2 regions of the uncultured Virgibacillus sp. genome follow, and region 2 is predicted to be linked to the other one. Evidence: a T-box and tRNA genes for the amino acid it is inferred to sense, from the RefSeq annotation. Region 2 holds a T-box; the other holds one or more tRNA genes.

Region 1 (7,518 bases), on a different contig from region 2:
ATGGGCAAGGATATATTGAAGTAGTTGTTGATTCATTATGGACTTATAATACGGCAAATTGGAATGATAAGGCAGTTATAGTAAATCAAGGGGAAGTCTTTACTGTCATTAGGGACAAGTTCCCAGTAGATGGAGGTTATATGTATCAAATTAAGAGCGGATTGTATATTACTGCAAATCCAACCTATGTAAGGTATTATACGAAATAAAAAATCCGCTAAGGGTGTTGAATCCCCAAAGGTTACTAGATAAAAAAGATTAACCTTTGGGGTTCACCTCACTGTGAGGGAGGATCTTTAACTTTTGCTTATTCAAAATAAAGATCAAAACCTTCAAGTATTTCTCTAGCAGTTTTATTTTTTGCTTAATTGCTTTAAACCTCCACCATAGAAATTTTATCCCGCATATAACTGACAGTAAAACCCTCACTGATTGAAGTTTCACTCTATATAGGGTTGGGCGCCTCTGTTAGTCTGTCAAGGTGCTTATGATCGAACCCAGTTTTCCTTTTATGCACATTACTAGCTACATATTTATGTTCAAAAAGTTAATATGGAAATTGGAAACCAATATGATGCTTATGAGCTCCCGATATCTAAGCCAAAATATACCAATTCACATAGTATAATTAAAATTACTATTAACTTAAAAACAATCCTCAGTTCGTACTAATTTTTCCATTAATACCTTTTTAAAATATTTATGTTTAAGAAAATCTACTATAATTAAATTAAGAGGAAGAAGAATTCATAGTACTTGTCTAATGGTAAGGCTTTCTTTGTTATTTTTTGAATAGAGTTGGAAGTTTCCTTAACAATTGTAGCCAGGATAATAGCCAGGGTGGGGATGGCTGTATACATATTGCATCGGATTATAAGGGTGTGGTAGCGGCATGTTTGGATAATGAACTGAAGTATAACCTTGGTTGTTATTTTTTGATTTGCGACTACATTCATCCGTTGGTCCAATAATAATGGTTTCGTTTTTTATCGGTGCAACGGCCTCTTTCCATGCTTCTGGATCTAAGCAATACGTATGAGCTATAACGTCTACAGGAGTTTTTGTCAAGATATCTGACCCTAAGATATATTCAGGATATGGCGCGTCAAAAATGGCTAGTAAATGTGTGTTGTTCTCTGACGCTTCTTCCCAATGCCACCATCCCTGAGGTATATTTGCAACTTGGCCTGGTGTGATTGGTATATTTTTAACTTCGTTATTGAAAGGGTTCATAAAGGAAACGACAGCTGAACCACTAATACAATACACCAATTCTGCTGCGTTTTGATGATAATGTGGCTCAACAACATGACCCTTGCTTAAATAGATATCAAGTATCGATACATTACTTAATGTATTTAATACATCTCTTCCTAACCGGTTAATATAATTCTCGGAATTCCTTGTAAATAATCGATTCGTATTTAAATCCGAGAAATATTCCACGTCAGGCTTCGTGTAATCCATGTAAGAAGTTACCATAAGCTTTTCTCAACTCCATATATTTAAAGTTATTCACATCATATCTTATGAAAAGGTATGGAAAGTGTGACAAATGCCTATATTGCTTACAACTAAAATTATGAGAAGCTTGCGAGAAAGAATACAAATGACATAGCGTTATGATGAATTAACGAAAGTATGGAACGTGATAGGGTGGCTATAGAAGTAATTCAAGCTAACAGGTAGGAATAAGTTTGATATAGTAGCCTAGCCATCGGTGTTCGTTTAGAAGGTAAATGACCATGTCTATAGGGTGATTGTTAATAATTTTTCTTTTGACATAAACAAAGGACGTACACGAATGCACGTCCCACTACTAACCGCCAATAATATGGTATCCAGAATCAACATGAAGAACTTCTCCGGTAATACCTCGGGAAAGTTCACTCATAAAGAATAGTGTAGCATCTCCAACTTGATCCTGATCCACATTTTTTCGAAGAGGAGCTTTTTCTTCGATCATCCCTAATTTTTCGTTGAAACCAGACACTCCTTTGGCTGATAGTGTACGAATTGGTCCGGCAGATACTGCATTAACTCGAACACCATATTTACCCATATCTTCAGCTAAATATCGCACGCTTGCTTCTAGAGAGGCCTTGGCAACACCCATAACATTATAGTTTGGAATAACCCTTTCTGCACCAAGATAAGTTTGTGTAACAATACTTCCACCCTCTGTCATTAGGTCCTTTGCGGCTTTTGTTACAGCTACTAAGGAATAAGCACTAATTTCCTGAGCTAGTAAAAAGCCATCTCGTGATGTGTCTGCATACTCACCTTGTAATTCCTCTCTGTTAGCAAAGGCTACTGAATGAACGATTCCATGAATGGTTCCAATCTTTTCTTTTATGGTAGAAAAAGCTTCAGTAATACTCTCGTCATTAGCTACATCACAGGATACAATCAACTTAGCTGTAATATCATGCTTATCAAGAAGCTTTGTCAATTTCTTGTAAGAACGATCTTGTCTATATGTAAATATTAGATTTGCTCCTGCTTTATGTAAGGATGATGTTATTCCCCATGCGATGCTTCGTTCACTTGCAACACCCATGATAACAATGTTTTTTCCTTCTAATAAATTCGTCATCAAAGTACCTCCATAATAATTCTTTTGTACATTATAACCTATCCCATAAATTGAAAGAAAGTCTTATCTATTGTATCATAGGACACTTCGTAATAAATTGCATCAAACCTTTGATCTTGTAGGGGTTGAAACGAAAAAATAAAAAAAATTAAATTCCCCCTTTACAAACCATTCATATCTGGGTATAATAAAATTCGTTGGTTTACGACAGAGTTTAACAAAATTCGTTGTAACATATGCCAAATAAATGTTTGGCCCGTTGGTCAAGTGGTTAAGACACCGCCCTTTCACGGCGGTAACACGGGTTCGAATCCCGTACGGGTCACCAATATTATTTTAATATACGAGTGGTTTTGGAGGATTAGCTCAGCTGGGAGAGCACTTGCCTTACAAGCAAGGGGTCGCAGGTTCGAGCCCTGCATCCTCCACCATAAAGCCGGCCTAGCTCAACTGGTAGAGCAACTGACTTGTAATCAGTAGGTTGGGGGTTCAAGTCCTCTGGCCGGCACCATTTTTTACAAACCATGAATAAATTATAATATATAGTTAACAATATGGAGGGGTAGCGAAGTGGCTAAACGCGGCGGACTGTAAATCCGCTCCCTCAGGGTTCGGCAGTTCGAATCTGCCCCCCTCCACCATTTTTATTGTTGGGCTATAGCCAAGCGGTAAGGCATCGGGTTTTGATCCCGTGTACCCCAGGTTCGAATCCTGGTAGCCCAGCCATTTTTTTATTTATGGGTCTTTTTTTGGGAAGAGCCCTATTTTTTTGATGAATGAATTTTTCAACACGAGCCATTAGCTGGCCGCAAGCATCAGCGAATTAACTACTAGATGCAGGCCTGCGAGGAGTGTGGCATCAGCGAGTTGTCATTCAACACGACGAGCACCATTTTTTGTCAAGCTAAAGCTTAACGTATAAATTATTATTTTCAACACGAGCCATTAGCTCAGTCGGTAGAGCATCTGACTTTTAATCAGAGGGTCGGAGGTTCGAATCCTCCATGGCTCATTTATATTAATAGTATAGAAACGTCATATAAAAGGTGGGATAAACAAGGTCGTTATGGAATGTAGCAGCCTTGTTTATTTGCATTTTAGAGTGATTTTTTACATAATAGTAACAGTTATTTTTTTATACATAGCATGGTATTATGATATCATGTTTTCTTGAGTGAATGTCCTTAAAGGGAGACAACATTTTCTAATGAAAAATGGTACAATCGTGATATAATTTTACTATAGATAATGCCTGATAATAATTTATTCCGTACGAATTTCTATATACAACAATTAAAAGGATGATAGGCAATGGAGACCTCCAGAATTCCTGGTTTTTATAAGAAGTCGGTGGAAGAACGCAGAGATTTGCTGAGAGACATGCATGGGTTGACAGATCAAGATATAAATACCTTAGCTGAGAAGGAAGCGTTATCCCCTGATACAGCTGATAAGATGATTGAAAACGTAATTGGTACTTTTCCCCTTCCGTTAGGATTAGGATTGAATTTCTTAATTAATGGGAAAGAATATGTAGTACCAATGGCGATTGAAGAACCTTCTGTTGTTGCTTCTGCTAGCCATATTGGGAAAGTAGTGAGAGAAGCAGGAGGTTTTACAACTGAAGCAACAGATAGAGTCATGATCGGACAAATTCAGGTTGTTGGATGCCCAGATTTGCAACAAGCTAAAGATAAATTGGTAGCAAAGAAAGATGTACTAATTGAAAATGCTAATGCTGCTTACCCAAGTATTGTGGCAAGAGGCGGTGGTGCAGAAGACCTTGAAGTACGCATACTAAATGAAGAATCCAACTCAGCTTATCAGCAAATGCTTATATTGCATTTATATATTAATACATGTGATGCAATGGGAGCGAATATTATAAATACCATGGTTGAATCGTTAGCTCCGATGGTTGAAGAATTAACACAGGGCAAAGTTTATTTGCGTATTTTGTCTAATTTTGCGGATAAATGCTTAGCACGCGCAAAGTGTGTTATTCCTCCTGAGCTTTTAAGAACTGGTGATTTTTCTGGTGAGGTAGTAAGAGATGGTATAGTAAGCGCTTATGAGTTTGCTGCTTCTGATCCCTACCGAGCAGTAACGCATAATAAAGGAATTATGAACGGTATCGATCCAATTGTAATTGCAACCGGAAATGATTGGCGGGCTGTCGAAGCTGGTGCTCATGCTTATGCGTCTCGGAATGGCCAATATGGTTCAATGACAACGTGGTCGGTTGATAAGTCTGGAAACCTTGTCGGTGACTTAGAATTGCCAATGTCAGTAGGAACGGTAGGAGGATCTATTCGTGTTCATCCTATTGCAAAAATTGCCCATAATATCTTAAATGTTGAATCTGCCCAAGAACTAGCACAGGTAATAGTAGCCGTTGGTTTGGCACAGAATCTAGGTGCGCTAAAAGCATTAGTTACAGATGGTATACAAAAAGGCCATATGGCTTTACATTCTCGTTCTGTTGCTATTGCAGCAGGAGCTACTGGGGAGTTGATCGATATCGTATCTGAGAAATTAGTAGAAATGAAGGAAATCCGTGTCGGAAAAGCTAAAGAATTGGTGGAAGAATATACAAAATGAGTGCAGAAAAGGCAACAACAACAGAAAAAACAGCTATTGGAATAGCTCATAGTAAACTAATTTTAATCGGAGAGCATGCAGTTGTACACGGACAACCTGCCATTGCTATTCCGTTTCCATTAGTAGGTGTAGAGTCCGTTGTGGAACAAGTACCAGGTACAGTGAAAATTGATACTACTTTCTACCATGGTCCACTTACGTTGGCACCAGAATCATTACATGGTATTGTGCAATGTATTCAAGGAACCTTAGAGTATTTAAATATGCCTTGTCAGGACTTGTTAATTCGCATTAAATCCTCTATTCCACCTGGAAAAGGACTTGGGTCAAGTGCTTCAGTGGCTATTTCGGTAGTCCGTTCATTATTTGCTTATTTTAATGAGGACTATACGGATGAGGATTTATTACGATTGGCTAATATAGCAGAAACCTTTGCACACGGTGCTCCAAGTGGTATTGACACGTTGACAATTACATCCCAATCCCCTGTTTGGTATGAAAAAGAGCATCCTATTGACTTTATAGAACTAAGTGATGATTTTCATTTTGTAGTCGCGGATTCCGGACGGATCGGCGATACTCGTTTGGCTGTTGAATCCGTTGCTCATCTAGTAAAGATGGCTCCAAAGAAAATTCATCGTAAATTGGAGCGCATTGGTAAATTAACACATCATGCAAAGCAAGCGTTGGAAAAAAAGGGTAAACATATTTTGGGACATATGTTAAATGAAGCTCAAAAAGAACTAGAGGCGTTAGGAGTAAGTGATGCTGGCTTAAACCGCTTAATTAATTTTGCCCGAAAAGAAGGAGCATTAGGTGCGAAACTAACAGGTGGCGGTAATGGAGGTTGCATTATTGCTCTTGCCCAAAATGAGGTACACTCCAGACAGCTCGCTGATAAATTAAGAAAATTTGGCGCTCATGCTGTTTGGCCATTTGTTCTAAAAGGAAATAAGGACAAATAATAGCATAGAAGGAGACTCATGCATGAAAGCAACTGCTAAGGCACATACAAATATTGCCTTAATTAAATACTGGGGAAAGCGAAATGAATCCATTATACTACCAACAAATAATAGCCTATCACTTACCTTAGACGGCTTTTATACAACAACAACCGTAGCGTTTGATGATTCTCTTTCTGAAGATCGATTTAAATTAGATAACCAACTGATAGCGGGTGATCAGTATAATCGTGTTACAGCATTTCTTGAACTGATAAGAAAAATGGCAGGGAAGCACATTTATGCAGATGTTGAATCGGTAAACGATGTTCCGACTGCGGCAGGCTTTGCTTCATCAGCATCTGGTTTTGCTGCATTGGCTGCTGCTGGTACGAAAGCAATTGGATTGAATTTAACCAATCAAGAGCTTTCTCAATTAACACGTCAGGGCTCTGGATCTGCTTGTCGTTCTATATATGGAGGCTTTGCGGAATGGGAAATGGGAACGAAAGAAGACGGTTCAGATTCATATGCTGTACCGATCGCACCAGCTGACCATTGGGATATCCGAGTCGCCGCGGTAGTGTTATCATCTACCAAGAAAAAGGTGTCAAGTCGTACAGGTATGAAGCGGACGGTAGAGACGTCGCCATTTTTCCAAGGGTGGATTGATAGTATCCCAAATGATTTAACACAGATTAAACATGGCATTCAAGATCGTGATTTTCAAAAAGTCGGGGAAATTGCTGAAGCGAATTGCTTGAAAATGCATGCAACAACTTTAGGTGCTAATCCGCCATTTACTTACTGGCATGATACTACACTAGCCGTCATGCAAACAATTCAAGAAATGCGTGCTCAAGGTATTCCAGCTTATTTTACAATTGATGCAGGACCAAATGTTAAAGTTCTCTATTTACCTGAGCATGAAAAAAATGTCGAACAGACACTTATAAATTTACCTGGTGTATCAGATATACGATTAAGTAAACCGGGTCAAGGAGTAACCTATTTGTAGGGGTTGAACGATTTGTCACAAACATCAATGACTATAAAAGTACCAGGAAAATTAATGATGGCTGGAGAGTTTGCCGTATTACAACCAAATAACCATTTGGTTGTAATGGCTGTTGATCGTTATGTATTTACGACAATCCAGCTAAAGGATACTAACAAGATTAGTTTAATGGATTTTCAATTAACGAATCTATCATGGAAATATAGCGATGGGAAAGCTGTCATTGCCTCTGATGATCCGCGAACCCGTTTTGTAGAAGAAGCTATGACAATTGCCATCACTTATTTGAATGAAAAACAAATTTCACCAGCACCTTTTCAACTAACTATCAATAGTGAGCTAGATGATGAATCTGGTGT
Region 2 (7,518 bases):
TCTTGCTGAAACAATTCCATGAAAGCCCCCTCCATAGTTTCCTGGCTTGCCAGCTGGCCAACCTGGTAATGGTTTTCTTATATCTGCTAATACGCTACCAGGCTGGATTTTACCTTCTTCCATTGCTGGTGCATAGTCAAGTATTGGTTTTATCGTACTTCCTGGTGAACGGGTAGCCAACGTTGCATAATTGTATTGACTATCTTGGCCAAATTCACGACCACCAACAAAACTAATAATTTTACCAGAACTATTTTCGATTAACATGCCACCAGTTTGTACTTTTTCCGTAACCTCTACAGTTTCTCCATCAACGGTTTTCGTAAATGTACGATCAGGTCCATAGTACTGATAATTTTTTACGATATCCTGCCACTCTTCATAAATCTCTTTATTAATTGTTGTATGGATATGATAGCCGTTCACGCGTAGATTTCTTGAAGCGATCGATTGATATTCTTTTTCGAGATCATCATCTTTTGCAAGATCTTCTTCCGTATAACCATCTTGTTTAGCAAGTTGAGTAGTAAGAATTTCCTTGGCTCTTTTTTCAACTTCAAAGGTTAAGTACGGGTATTTTTCAATTGGTGACTTTGATTTACCTGTGAAATCTTTAGTTATATCATAAGCCATTGCCTCTTCATATGCTTTTTTTGTAATATATTCTGATTCGTACATCCGGTTAAGTACGGACTTCATTCGATTGATGCCTCGTTCTAAACTTTTCCCCTCTTTTAAATTCCCATCGCTAGTGAATGGAGTATAGGCAGAGGGGCTTTGTGGAAGTCCTGCTAAATAAGCTGCTTGGGCTAGATTTACATCCTTAGCGTCTACGCCAAAAACACCTTGTGCAGCTGTTTGAACTCCTGCAATATTATTTCCGGATGCATCTCGACCATATGGCACAATATTTAAGTATGCTTCTAAAATTTCATCCTTTTCAAAGAATCGTTCTAGCCGGAGTGCAAGTAAGATTTCTTTTGCTTTACGTTCAAACGATACTTCATTTGTTAAAATTTGATTTTTAATGAGCTGCTGTGTCAGCGTACTTCCACCAGTTTTTACATTAGAATTAAGTGCCTCTTGTAATACTGCACGTAAAATTGCTTTGGGGACAACTCCTTTATGCTCTTTAAAGTATTCATCTTCTGTAGCGATAACAGCATCAAGTAAAGTAGGGGAGATGTTCTCCAATGTTGTTTCTTCACGATAAAGATCCGATCGGACATCTCCAAAATATTTATCTCCTGCAAAGTACAGCTTGGACGTTTCTTCGTAGTTGTATATATCCTGTTTCATTACTTCATAGGATCTGACAGGTTCATCCTTCACTAGCGAAGCAAAATATCCTGCTCCCACTCCACCGGCAAAAAACATACCAATTAGGCCGATAACAAGAAAAAATAGGATAACATTCCAAACGACACTATATGAAATACGTGAAGTAGTCTGGATTTTTCCCGTTTTCCAAATAGATTTGGCTTTTTCAAAATATGTATGAAGCCGTTCTTTAAAATTCATGGCAAAACCTCCTAAATTCCTTATTCATTATAGCATATTCACTATTTAGGGTATATTAAATTTTGATTTATTATTGCTTTTATGAAATGAATATGATATGAATATATAGTAATAGGATAAACGATGCTGAGAAAGAACGAAGTAGTTTTACAAATCCCTATTTAGAGAACTGGCGGTTGGTGAAAGTCAGGAATATTTGTAAAATGAATTACATTCTGGAGCATTTTCTTTATGGTGTAATAAAGAAACGGTGGCGACACCGTTATCAATCCCAAGTGGCAAGCAATTGCAACAAGGGTGGTACCGCGTGTGAATATAACTCGTCCCTTTTTGAGGGAGGAGTTTTTTTATTTTTTTCATTGGAGTAAGCAGTACAAGCATATTGAGCTAGAAAGAAACAAAAATGATGGAGTGTGAAGGAATTGAATATTTTACAGGATCTAGAAACAAGAGGACTTATTAACCAAGTAACGGATAGAGATGGTTTACAAAAGCATCTAGCTGAAAATGAGGTTACATTATATTGTGGGTTCGATCCTACTGGTGATAGCTTGCATATTGGACACTTGGTGCCAATTACAATGCTAAAGAGATTCCAAAAGGCTGGACATCGTCCAATTGCTCTCATCGGTGGTGGTACGGGAATGATCGGAGATCCAAGTGGACGTAATACAGAGCGTTCCCTAAATGAAAGCGACGTAGTGAAAGGGTACAGTGAAAAAATTAAACAGCAAATTGCTCGTATTCTTGATTTTGACAAAGGAGAAAATCCAGTAGTTGCAAGAAATAATCATGATTGGTTAGCAAGTATGACTGTTATTGACTTTTTAAGGGATGCTGGTAAACATTTTGGCATCAATTACATGCTTGCAAAAGAATCGGTATCTGCGCGTATTGAACAGGGTATCTCGTATACAGAATTTAGTTATATGATTCTGCAATCCCTGGATTACATGAAATTAAATGAAGAAGAAGGATGTACGTTACAAATTGGTGGAAGTGACCAATGGGGAAATATTACCGCAGGAATGGAACTAATTCGTCGTTCAAGAGAAAATGAAAATGACGAAATAAATGTTTTTGGACTAACTGTTCCATTAATTACGAAAGCGGATGGTACTAAATTTGGTAAAACAGCTGGAGGAGCAATCTGGCTTGACCCAGAAAAAACATCTCCATATGAATTTTATCAATTTTGGTTAAATACAGATGATCGTGATGTTATCAAGTTTCTCCGCTATTTTACATTTATTTCTGAAGAAGAAATTGCAAGTCTGGAAGACGAAATTAATGCGCAACCAGAAAAGCGCGTAGCTCATAAGCGGTTAGCTGAGGAAATGACGCTGATTGTTCATAGTAAAGAAGCATTAGAACAAGCACAAAAAATATCAGCATCTTTATTTAGTGGAGATATAAAACAACTTACAGCAAGTGATATTAAACAGGGATTTAAAGATGTACCAACGTATAAAGCAGAATCGAAAGATATGAATTTAGTTGATCTACTGGTTGCTGCTAAAATCTCTCCATCAAAGCGACAAGCACGTGAGGATATAGCGAATGGTGCTATTTATCTCAACGGGGAACGTCAGCAGGACGTGCAATACGACTTGCAAGTGGATGATCGTATTGAAGATACATTTACTGTTATACGCAGAGGAAAGAAAAAGTACTTTCTTATTACGTTTTAAAAAATAATAGAAGCAATAAGTATTGTAAATTAATGATTAGTTTGAATAGCTGTCGAGAAATTCTTTTCGGCAGCTATTTTGTGTGTCCGGCTTCCCTTGGCTGCTACCATTTGGTATATATGGAGATATGCTAAAAGGGTGTAGAAGATACATCAAATAGTATCATTGGCGTGGATAAGGATAGTAGAGGGAGGCAGCTTCATGCTGTATTTACAAGCAGACATAAGTACCTGCTCATTTTTGTAGCAACCAGCTTAGGGTATTTTGTTGACGAATCTTATTTTTCCAACATCCGGCATATTAATGGCAAGTCTCGCTGTAGCAAATGTGCCATGGACGAAGTGGGGAAGGAGGGTTTTACCACTATTTTTAATTTGGTTAGTCATTGCCATTCTGACGTTGACAATTGGTGTATGGATTGATTGGGGACCATTTTAGAAAAAAATAACGTAATGAAAAACGATAAATCCATGTGGAATTTCAAATCCTACATGGATTTATCTATATGCTTTTTTCCAGCCTATATAGTTAGGAGGTACAATTTGCCTTCTTTAGATGGTTTGTGACTCTACAGTAAACCCAACTACAGAACATAGGGAAAAAGCAAAAATCTCTGAGGGATTCATTAGATCATCGACAAGAAAAACAAAACAGTCTTTTACGTTTAGTACATATAAAGATAGTGGAGTAGTTAAGCCAGTTATTGATATGTTGACAAGTATTCCAAATCGCGCAGCACATGCAAGCTCATCACCCATTGCTTTTGCGCAACGAGGACAATTACAGTCTTTCTGATGGTCATCACCATGTTTGTTCATTTCACGAGCAACATCTATTATAAAATCTAAAGCATTTGGGCTTTCTGTAGAGTTTTCCGCTCTTATTCCAGCAATATCGCACAGTTGCACAGTTGTGCTGGGAATTACTTCAGGTTGTGAGGCAGGTTTAAGTTTAACGATACAGCAGTCAATAATATCGGTGATAGTCTGATTTTCAATAGGGTTGCTTAGTGATGTTATGGATGAGATGTATAGATCTACTTGCTTAGCATCAGTATCCGTAGTTGTGATCTGAAAAGATTGTAACATTTCTAGTAAATTACATGAACATATGGTGCAATTGTCACAATCAGGTGAACATTTCCTGTTTTTGCATCGTTTGCATTTACACTTATCTTTACGATCATCGTGTGGTGGGAAAAATGGAAAGGGAACACAATCACCACATTTTACATTTACAGTTACTCCGTCCACATCAACAGGAGTTGATATGGTTTGATCATTTTCCAACGGAGATATATTTGTATGTCCTTCATTAATTTGATCTCCATTTCTTTGGTCACCATGCTCCTGATTTTGAATTTGCGGCCCTTGATCTTGATCACCCTGATTTTGGATTTGACCACCATGTCCTTGTCCTTGCTGTAGTTCTTGATTGCCTTGGCTCTGTTCTTGATCCTGATCACCAAACCCCTGTCCTTGCTGTTGCTGCTCGTCACCTTGACTTTGTCCTTGGTCCTGATCGCCAAATCCTTGCTCTTGCTGTTGCTGCTCATCACCTTGACTTTGTCCTTGGTCCTGATCGCCAAATCCTTGCTCTTGCTGTTGCTGCTCGTCACCTTGACTTTGTTCTTGGTCTTGATCGCCAAATCCTTGCTCTTGCTGTTGCTGCTCATCACCTTGACTTTGTCCTTGGTCCTGATCGCCAAATCCTTGCTCTTGCTGTTGCTGCTCGTCACCTTGACTTTGTTCTTGGTCCTGATCGCCAAATCCTTGCTCTTGCTGTTGCTGCTCGTCACCTTGACTTTGTTCTTGGTCCTGATCGCCAAATCCTTGCTCTTGCTGTTGCTGCTCATCACCTTGACTTTGTTCTTGGTCTTGATCGCCAAATCCTTGCTCTTGCTGTTGCTTCATATCTTTATGACATTGACATTCTAGCTTATGAAAACATTTTTTACAGAATTGTCTTTTACATGGAGACTCTCTTTTGCAGTCACAATGTTTAAAATGTTTACAGCACTCATTACAAAAATCGAGCGAGTTTTTCATGATTTTCTCTCCCTTAATAGACATTAATCGTTATGTACAATGTATTCAGGGGGAGTATTCACTGTATAGACACTTGTTCAGAAAATATAGAATGCTTAGGTGTCACATCACTATATAGTTACATATGGTAATGATATATCAAACTTTAGGAGGATGGATTGCTCATGGATCATACGGAACAAGATTCGATGGGGGCAAAAGAAGAAAGTAAGTTTCAGTATAGTAATCAGTCAAAGCAACTATATGGAGAAGCTATTCAACAATATAAAGCAGATTTAATAAATCTGATGAAAGCACAAAAAGATGAACTTAAACAGAATTTAAAAAAACAGAGGATGGATCTGAAAAATAAGTTGAAGGAAATAGAGGTTACATCTTTGGAGGATGATATACGTGAAAGTAAGTTAAATGAGAGTATGGAAAGCTTAGAAATTAGAATTATGGATTGGCTTAAGGATCAGTTAACATCTTTGTCTAACTCTCTAAAAGAAGAAAATATGCTGATGGAAGAACGTTTAAAAAGAGAAATAGAAGCACTTCAGAGGTATAACGAAAAGGAATAGGTGAAGTTAATTATATAAAGGTTTGGGACATTTAGAAGGATTGGTAAATAAGTGAGTAAGTTATTCTCAATCTATGGTTATGAATTAATTCATTATCAATGCCGATTGTTAAATAGGGTCACCGTACAATTTATTTTCTAATAATTTCACGTGAATACATCACGTTTAAAAGGGGCTGGAACAAAACCCGAGTAAAATAAAAATTCGTGGGACGACATCTTAATGTGGAGTCCCAATATTTTTTTATGATTAATTTCAAAATTTAATATAAACAAAAAGGATCCCCTTTGATAGAATTAAAATGGTTTTGCCTTTAGATTTAGAAATAAAATTGGATAAGGATGATATTGCTTCACCGTGCATGATATGGTTGAACAATACCAGATGATGCGTTTACTAGTTTTTCGCATGACACAGGCTGCCCCGCTTATTACCCCAAAATGATGATGAAAATTATTCTATGTGCTTATACGCAATCGGTGTTAATATTAATAACGATATAATAAATTTTGTAAACCATGCTATGTATTTTGCTCTCCATAAGAATGGGCAAGTATTGTCCCTCATAGTCTTGAAGTTACCACCACTATCTGTATTTGGCATTTAATGAATGCTATATATGGCAGTATATTTTTTGAATAAAAAAGAGAGCCAAAATATGCAGAAGTGAATTAGAGCTTGCAAATTTTAGACTCATTAATATTACTATTTATTGTGGATAGCACCCAATTGCACTACCTAATCTTTGCACGTTGTACTGTGCAATAACAATAAAACAAAAATAAGCGAAAGTTGATAAACACATCCGCTTATTTCTATATCGTTATTTATGCATTGTTACAATAATCTCTATACTGTCCAAAAAAATCGTTTATATATTATTTTAGTATAAAATTAGAATAACTAATATGTCTCAGCCTGCTCGAATAGGTTATCGAAGACATTATAATATAGTATTGTTTACTAAAAAATTATTATTTACAAGGTTACATTCCTTTATTTCTTTACATTAAAATTTTTCTCAAGATCATTAAATAATTTAAATACCATCACTCGTTCACCTGTACGAGAGCTTATATCAGTATGGAAACTTTTCACTTCTTCTCCCGTAATAGTTAATATAATATCCTTAAGATCTTCTATACCTGATTCAACTAATTCCGAACGAGTTTTCTTTATAGTTAACATTCCCTCTTTTGTTTCACAAACGCTATATTCAGCTGGTGTTAAAATACCTTTTAGAATTACAATAATCATATCTCTTAATATATCTGTCTTAACTGATACAGACCCCCGCCCAAGAAAATCCTTTTCCCATTGAGTAATTGCCTTACTTATCTCAGATTCATAAGAACCCTTAGATATTTTCATATATACTACATCTCCTATCAAACCAAAAAATTGGTTTATTCCATATGCTTTTAAGTCTTTATGTCGCTTTTCATCCTTATAAAATAAAGCAAAGCGCCAGTCGTCAATCCTGAATTCGAAAGTCTAAGATGCATGCTATATTGACAAAATTGATTATTTTAGCCATCCATTAATAATCCCTCATAACATAACCTTCATATACACCTTCAATATTTAATTCAATTTCACTGTTTATTGAGACTTCAATAATTTTAGATAATATGTTTTCGTCCATAATAGAGTGTATATGCAAAAAATTGATGCTACCTAAATAGGTTTTCTCAA

The links. A T-box is a leader RNA that pairs with one kind of tRNA and senses whether it is charged. The one in region 2 lies ahead of tyrS (tyrosine--tRNA ligase), so its partner is inferred to be a tRNA-Tyr.
Region 1: it has a tRNA-Tyr gene. The T-box ahead of tyrS (tyrosine--tRNA ligase) is inferred to sense a tRNA for this amino acid. The anticodon was not compared.

The regions. Positions count from the first base shown of each region.
Region 1 covers NZ_CANMAB010000078.1:10,703-18,220, forward strand. The annotation lists gene Q1A47_RS15170 (N-acetylmuramoyl-L-alanine amidase) at 1-209, shown strand, start outside; gene Q1A47_RS15175 (cupin domain-containing protein) at 811-1,482, opposite strand; gene fabI (enoyl-ACP reductase FabI) at 1,820-2,596, opposite strand; tRNA gene Q1A47_RS15185 (tRNA-Glu) at 2,850-2,924, shown strand; tRNA gene Q1A47_RS15190 (tRNA-Val) at 2,952-3,027, shown strand; tRNA gene Q1A47_RS15195 (tRNA-Thr) at 3,032-3,107, shown strand; tRNA gene Q1A47_RS15200 (tRNA-Tyr) at 3,153-3,237, shown strand; tRNA gene Q1A47_RS15205 (tRNA-Gln) at 3,248-3,322, shown strand; tRNA gene Q1A47_RS15210 (tRNA-Lys) at 3,536-3,608, shown strand; gene Q1A47_RS15215 (hydroxymethylglutaryl-CoA reductase, degradative) at 3,908-5,197, shown strand; gene mvk (mevalonate kinase) at 5,194-6,162, shown strand; gene mvaD (diphosphomevalonate decarboxylase) at 6,185-7,159, shown strand; gene Q1A47_RS15230 (phosphomevalonate kinase) at 7,172-7,518, shown strand, end outside.
Region 2 covers NZ_CANMAB010000008.1:63,167-70,684, reverse strand. The annotation lists gene Q1A47_RS03505 (transglycosylase domain-containing protein) at 1-1,521, opposite strand, end outside; T-box leader at 1,641-1,852, shown strand; gene tyrS (tyrosine--tRNA ligase) at 1,944-3,212, shown strand; gene Q1A47_RS03495 (hypothetical protein) at 3,480-3,650, shown strand; gene Q1A47_RS03490 (hypothetical protein) at 3,764-5,125, opposite strand; gene Q1A47_RS03485 (hypothetical protein) at 5,425-5,823, shown strand; partial or broken gene Q1A47_RS03480 (IS5/IS1182 family transposase) at 6,125-6,305, shown strand; gene Q1A47_RS03475 (DUF2294 domain-containing protein) at 6,820-7,194, opposite strand; partial or broken gene Q1A47_RS03470 (DUF6407 family protein) at 7,364-7,518, opposite strand, start outside.